Linked DNA regions of Luteitalea sp. TBR-22. The protein of the gene in region 2 interacts with the protein of the main gene of each other region in a pairwise test. Links are inferred from orthologs where the notes say so. Each region holds a gene or a part of one and is shown on either strand. Other genes may lie near its edges. The genes, in order: mrdA and TBR22_RS16870.

What was found.
Region 1: the proteins of TBR22_RS16870 (region 2) and mrdA interact in binary tests that used the Escherichia coli proteins (3 or more experiments, as listed by UniProt). The link is inferred for Luteitalea sp. TBR-22 from one-to-one orthologs.

The regions. Positions count from the first base shown.
Region 1 is NZ_AP024452.1:4,415,850-4,419,036, forward strand. What follows is about bases 19-2,893. They hold mrdA (penicillin-binding protein 2), read right to left. Parts: upstream 2,498-2,893; coding sequence 539-2,497; downstream 19-538. Other genes in these bases: rodA (rod shape-determining protein RodA), read right to left, coding at 19-360; mreD (rod shape-determining protein MreD), read right to left, coding at 2,522-2,893. In the rest of the region: more of rodA, read right to left, coding at 1-18; more of mreD, read right to left, coding at 2,894-3,049; rod shape-determining protein MreC, read right to left, coding at 3,046-3,187. UniProt on the Escherichia coli protein: Catalyzes cross-linking of the peptidoglycan cell wall. Responsible for the determination of the rod shape of the cell. Is probably required for lateral peptidoglycan synthesis and maintenance of the correct diameter during lateral and centripetal growth.
Region 2 is NZ_AP024452.1:4,006,989-4,010,267, reverse strand. The notes cover bases 10-2,976. They hold TBR22_RS16870 (penicillin-binding protein 1A), read right to left. Parts: upstream 2,626-2,976; coding sequence 394-2,625; downstream 10-393. Other genes in these bases: TBR22_RS16865 (DUF6600 domain-containing protein), read right to left, coding at 2,800-2,976. In the rest of the region: more of TBR22_RS16865, read right to left, coding at 2,977-3,279. UniProt on the Escherichia coli protein: Cell wall formation. Synthesis of cross-linked peptidoglycan from the lipid intermediates.

The DNA.
Region 1 (3,187 bases), 410 kb from region 2 along the record:
CGCCAGCGCCGCCTTGGCGAACTCCGACGGCTGCAGGTTGAAGACGACCAGCGAGATCCAGCGTCGCGACCCGCCCGCCACGACACCGAAGAAGAGCACGTAGAGCAGCAGCACGGCGACGCCGACGTAGAACACCGGCGCGTACTCCGACAGCGTGCGGTAGTCGATCAGCAGCACCAGCGCCATCGCCACCAGGCCGATGCCGCAGGCCGACAACTGCGTGTAGAACTCGCGGCCGACCCGCTCGCGGATCGGATCGTAGGTGGTGCTGTAGATCATCAGCAGCCCGACCGCGCACAGCAGAAGCACCGCGCCGAACAGGAACCAGTCGAGGTGCTTGTAGAGGCGTTGTTCGAACATCAGGCACGCCTCCGGGGAAGGGAGTCGGGAGTCGGGACTCGGGAGTCGGGAGTCGGGAGCCGGGACTCGGGAGCCGGAACTCGGGAGTCGGGCAGCCCGCACCGGGCACCGGGCACCGGGCGCCGGGCGCCGGGCAGGGCGCGGATTGCGGAACGCTGCTCGCCGATCCGGACGAGCCTCATCGCGCGCCTCCCGTCGAGGCGTGCGTGGGGGTGCTCGGCGTCGCGGCCACGGGTGCAGCCGGAGTCCGCGGCGGGGCGGGGCGCTGCGCCACCACGGTGGTGCCGGCAGCGCCGGGCGTGCCGGCCGGTGGTGGGCCGAGGGTGGGCAGCGGGCGGCCCTCCTCCTTGGCGAACCACGTCTCCATCATGAACTTGGCGATCGGCGCGGCGTTGAAGCCGTGCTCGGAGTGCTCGGCGAAGACCACGCCGGCAATCGTCGGGTTCTTCGCCGGGGCGAAGAACACGAACCAGCCATGGTCGCGCAGGTCGCGGTCGCCCTTGGCGCGCGCCTTCCCCTGGTTCGAGATCACCTGCGCGGTCCCCGTCTTGCCGCCCACGTCGTAGCCGACGATCCGGCCGCGGCCGCCGGTGCCCGCGCCGTTGACGACCATCCACAGGCCTTCGCGGACGACGTCGACGTTGGCCGGCTCCATCCCCAGTTCGTGCTGGCCTTCCGGGGCGGGCAACTGCTCCCAGCCCTTCCCGTTGTCGACCGCGCGCACCAGGTGCGGCACGATGCGCGTGCCGCCGTTGGCCACCGAGGCCATCATCACGGCCAGCGAGATCGGCGTCACCGACACCTGCCCCTGCCCGATCGACACCGAGATCGTCTCGCCCGCGTACCACTTCTCGCCGGTGCGCTGCTTCTTCCACGCCGTCGACGGGATGATGCCCCGGGTCTCGTGCGGCAGGTCGATGCCGCTCATCTCGCCGAGGCCGAGCGCGGTCGCCCACTTGTGGATCCGGTCGACGCCGAGGATGTTGCCCAGCGTGTAGAAGTACACGTTGCAGGACTTCTCGATCGCCTCCCGCATCGCGACCGACCCGTGACCACCGGCCTTGTGGCACTTGAAGAACCGTCCGTAGAACGAGGCGCCACCGCCGCAGAAGATCCGCGTGTCGGGAGTGATCACGTGTTCCTGCAACCCGGCCACCGCGACGGCGATCTTGAAGGTCGACCCGGGCGAGTACCGGCCCTGGATCGCCCGGTTGTTCAGCGGGCGCAGCGGGTCGGTGAGCAGGCCGTTCCACTCGGCGCGGCCGATGCCGGCCGCGAAGGCGTTCGGGTCGTAGGCCGGCAGGCTCGAGAGCGCGAGGACCTCGCCGGACCTGGGCGCCAGGGCGATCGCGGCGCCGCGGAACCCGTAGTGACGGAAGGCCTCCTCGGCGGCGCGCTGCACGTCGGCGTCGATGGTCAGTTGCAGGCGACGGCCTTCGACCGGCTCCTCTTCGCCGAGCACGTCGATCTCGCGGCCGCGGCTGTTGACGACCACGTGACGCGCGCCGTCGCTGCCCATCAGCAACGGGTTGTAGGTCTGCTCGACGCCGGCCTGCCCGACGATGGCGCCGCCCGGGATCTCGCGATACTCGGGGCGCGCCAGTTGCGCGTCGGTGACCTCGCCGACGTACCCGATCAGGTGCGCGGCCATCGACTCGGACGGGTAGCGGCGGGTCGGCGTCTTCTCGACGATCACGCCGGGCAACTCGAGGCGGTGGGCGGCGACGGCGGCAATCTGCGCCTCGGTGACGTTGCGAATCACCACCGTCGGCCGGTAGGTCGGCAGCCGCTTGCTGCGCTCGAGGGCCTCGCTGATCGACTCGATGGGCGTGCCGGTCAACTGCGCGACCAGGCGGGTGGTGCGCGCCAGGTCGGACACCTGCTCGCGGACGATGGAGATGTTGAAGGCGTAGCGGTTCTCGACGAGGACGGCGCCGCGCCGGTCGAAGAGCACCCCACGCGGCGCCTGCAGGGGCAGCGCGCGCTGGTGGTTGTTCTCCGCCATCTCGAGGAACTGCTGGTGCCGGGCGACCTGGAAGTACCAGAACGCGATCGCCAGCACGAGGAACACCGCGGCGAGGCTCCACTGGAGCACGCGCAGGCGCAACGGCAGGTTCAGGCGTTCCTCGGCGATCATGCTCGACCCGTCTTCACGGCGCGCTCAGCGCGCCAGCCTTCGTCGTCCCTCGTGGCGCCGCGTGTACTGGCGCCGGCGCCACCACTCGGGTCCTCGCTCGATGGCCTGGGTGGCGACCACGCCGACCAGCGCATTGAGCAGGCTCTGCACCAGGATCTGCCGCCAGGGCCGCCCGATGCCGTGTCTCTCTATCATCGCGTAGAGCCCGAGGAAACACACCCCGTGCAGCCACGTCATGGCGAAGAACACCACGCCACGGGGGATGATCCCGCTCACGATGAACTGCGTGGCCACCACCCCGGCCACGAAGCCGGCCAGCGTCTTGGCCAGCCCGGCCACGCCCAGCACGCCGCCCGACAGCGCGTCCTGACAGAGCCCGGCGACCGTGCCGGCCACCAGGCCGGCGGTGGGGCCGAAGAAGATCGCGGTGCCGACCACCACCACCAGCACCAGGTCCATCGCGATCAGGCGGCCGAACAGCTGGTAGCCGACCACCGTCTGCAGCATCAGCGCGGCGAGCAGCGCTGCCCCCACCGACAGCAGGCGCGTCATGGGACGGGCCCGGCCGGCGTCGCCGGCACGCTGGGGGCACCGACGGTCCCGGCCGGTCCCACCGGTGCCGCCTGGGTCTGGGGTGGCGCCACGGTGGGCGACGCCCCGCCGCTGGCCTCACCGCGCCCCTCTCGGGCC
Region 2 (3,279 bases):
CGCATCACGCACCTGCCGACCGGCGTCGTCGTCTCGTGTCAGAACGAGCGGTCGCAGCACAAGAACAAGGACGTGGCCATGAAGGTGCTCCGGTCACGCTTGTACGACATGAAGCTGAAGGAGCAGCAGGCCGAGCTCGATCGCCTTGGCGGCGAGAAGCAGGCGATTGCCTTCGGCAGCCAGATCCGCAGCTACGTCCTGCACCCGTACCAGATGGTCAAGGACCATCGCACCAAGTACCAGGAAGGCGACGTCACGCGCGTCCTCGACGGCGACATCGACAGCTTCATCAAGACCTACCTGATGGCCAAGGCCAGCGGCACGCTGGGCACGGCCTCACCCGACGAGGAGTAATGCCGGGATCGGCGGGGACCGAGCCGGGGGAGATTCGCGTCAGCGAATCTCCGCGCCCGGTTCCGTGCCCGCGATGAACGCTTCCTTGTCGCCCGTCTCGCTCGTCGCAAAGACGATGTTGCCAGGGGCGGGGAACTCGGGCACCGCCTTGAGCACCTTGCGCTGGCGCTCGACCCAGTGCTGCATCACGTCGATCCAGATGGGCAGTGCGGCCACCGCACCGCTCTGGCCCTGGCCGATCGGGCGCTTGGTGTCGAAGCCCACCCACACGCCGATCGTGATGTCGGGATCGAAGCCGATGAACCACGCGTCGGTGAAGTCGTCGGTGGTGCCGGTCTTGCCGCCGAGCGGCCATTGCAGCGCGGCGGCCCGCGCCGCCGTCCCGTGCTGCACGACGCCTTGCAGCAGGCTGGTCATCACGTAGGCGGTGTCGGCGCGGATGGCCTCGGTGGGCACCGGACGGTTCTCCTCGAGCGCGTTGCCTTCCCGGTCGGTGACCCGCAGGATCTGGTACGGCGTCATCCGCACCCCCTGGTTGGGGAACAACGAGAACGCATTCGTGATCTCGAGCAGCGTCGCCTCGCCGGCGCCGAGGGCGCTCGAGAGGTACGGCGGAATCGGCGAGGTGATCCCCAGCTTCTGCGCGTACTGGATCACCTGCTTGGGTCCCAGCGCGTTCATCAGGCGAACGGTGGGGACGTTGCGCGATTGCTCGAGGGCGCGGCGCAGCGAGACCGGCCCCTGGAACGTGCGGTCGTAGTTCATCGGCGCGTAGGCCGGTGACCCGGCACCGCCCGGGAACGACACGGGCGCGTCGAGCAGCGTGCTCGCCGGCGTGTAGCCGCGATCGATGGCAGCCGTGTAGACCACCAGCTTGAAGGTCGAGCCCAGTTGCCGCGACGCCTGAATCGCGCGGTTGAACTTGCTGCGGTCGAAGTCGAAGCCGCCGACCATCGCGAGGGTGCGGCCCGTGCGGTTGTCGAGCGCGACGACGGCGCCCTGCAGTTCAGGCTCCTGGTCGAGGCGCCCGACGGCGGTGTGGCCGCCGTCTTCGACCTGCTCGAGGAGCACCTGCACGAGGTCGCCACGCGACACGAGCGCCGACGCGCTGGCCTTGCCCGTCCAGTCGAAGCCGGCCTTCGGGATCCGCACGTCGAGGCGACCCGCGCGTGCCTGAATCTCGGTGGCGGTGGTGCCGGTGACGACGGCGGGCACGACGTCGCCGACGACCATGGGGCCCTGCCACCGCGGGTGGCGGTAGGCGTCGAGGTCGGCGCCTGCCGCGAGCAGGTTGACCGGCTCCCGGAAGCCGCGGCGCTGGTCGAGGCGCCGCAGGCCGTGCTGCAGCGCGCGCGTGGCGGCCAGCTGCAGCGGCAGGTCGAGGCTCGTCTGCACCGACAGCCCGTTCTCGTACAGCTGCTTGGCGCCGAACCGCGCCTCGAGCTGCTGCCGCACCTCCTCGACGAAGTAGGGCGCCGGAGAATACTGCTGCGTGGGCAGGCCAGCCGTCTTGATGGGACTGGCGATGGCCTTGCGCGCGGCGTCCTGCGTGATGAAGCCTTCCTCGGCCATCCGCTGCAGGGCGTAGTTGCGTCGGCGCGCCGCCGCCTCGGGGTTGATGTACGGGCTCTGCCGCACGTTGCCCTGGATGATTCCGGCGATGAGGGCGGCCTCCTCGAGCGCCAGCGACCTGGCCGACTTGCCGAAGTACAGGCGCGACGCGGCTTCGACGCCATAGGCGCCGTGCCCGAAGTAGATCGTGTTGCAGTACATCGTCAGGATTTCCCGCTTCGTGTACCGCTTCTCGATCTGGATCGCGAGGATCGCTTCCTTGATCTTGCGTTCCCAGGTCTTCTCGAAGTTGAGGAACAGGTTGCGCGCGAGCTGCTGCGTGATCGTGCTCGCCCCGCCGGCCTTGCGCCGCTCGAGGACGTCCTTGGCGAGCGCCGCGAGGATGCGCGGCACCGAGAGCCCGACGTGCTTGTCGAAGTCCTTGTCCTCGGCCGCGACGATTGCCTGCCGCAGCAGCGGGGAGATCTCGTCGTAGGTGACCACCGTGCGGCGCTGCGTGGCGAACTCGCCGATCACCTCGCCGTTGGTGGCGTAGATGCGGGTGATGGTGCTCGGCGCGTAGTCGTCGAGCGCCGAGATCTGCGGCAGGTCACCGGCGAAGGCAAACAGCACGCCGCTCACCGCCCCGAGGACGATGGTCAGCAGGAAGAGGAGGAAGACCGTCGCCTGGCGGGCGACGCGGACAACGTAGGTGGCCACTCAGATCATGGTAATGCCGGGAATGCTCGGGGCTCGGGCTCAGGGCTCAGGGCTCAAGGCTCAAGGCTCAAGGCTCACGGCTCAGGGCTCAGGGCTCAGGGCTCAAGGCTCACGGCAGGCCCAAGGCCCAAGGCCCAAGGCCCAAGGCCCAAGGCCCAAGGCCCAAGGCCCCCCTCAGGGGCGCGGCACCGCGCGCCGACCGTTGGTGGCGCCGGACGCGCGTGGCGGAGGCGCGGAATCGGCCGGCGGCGCGGCCGGAGGCGGTGCTGCCGCCGGGGCGTCGGCCGACGGTGTCGCCGGCGGTGGGGCTGGCGGCGTGCGCTGCCGGGGCGAGGACGGCGTCTCGGCGGCCGGCGGGGCGGCAGGCGGTGTTTCGGTGCGCGGGCGGCCGCGCGGGGCGACCGCGCGCTGCGCACGTTCGTACGGATCCTCGGGCGGCGGGGTGGGGCCGCCATAGCCGGGCGAGGCCGGACCGACGCGCGTGGGGCCAATCCCGCCGCGCAGTTCACGCGTGGTGTCGTCGCCGGTCCGCGGGCGGACGCCGCCGTAGTACCCGCCAGGGCCGTAGACTGCCGTGCCGCCGGGGTAGCCGTATGGGCTCGGACCGTTCATGTACCCACCGGGGCCGACCCCGCCGTACACGCCGCCGCGTGG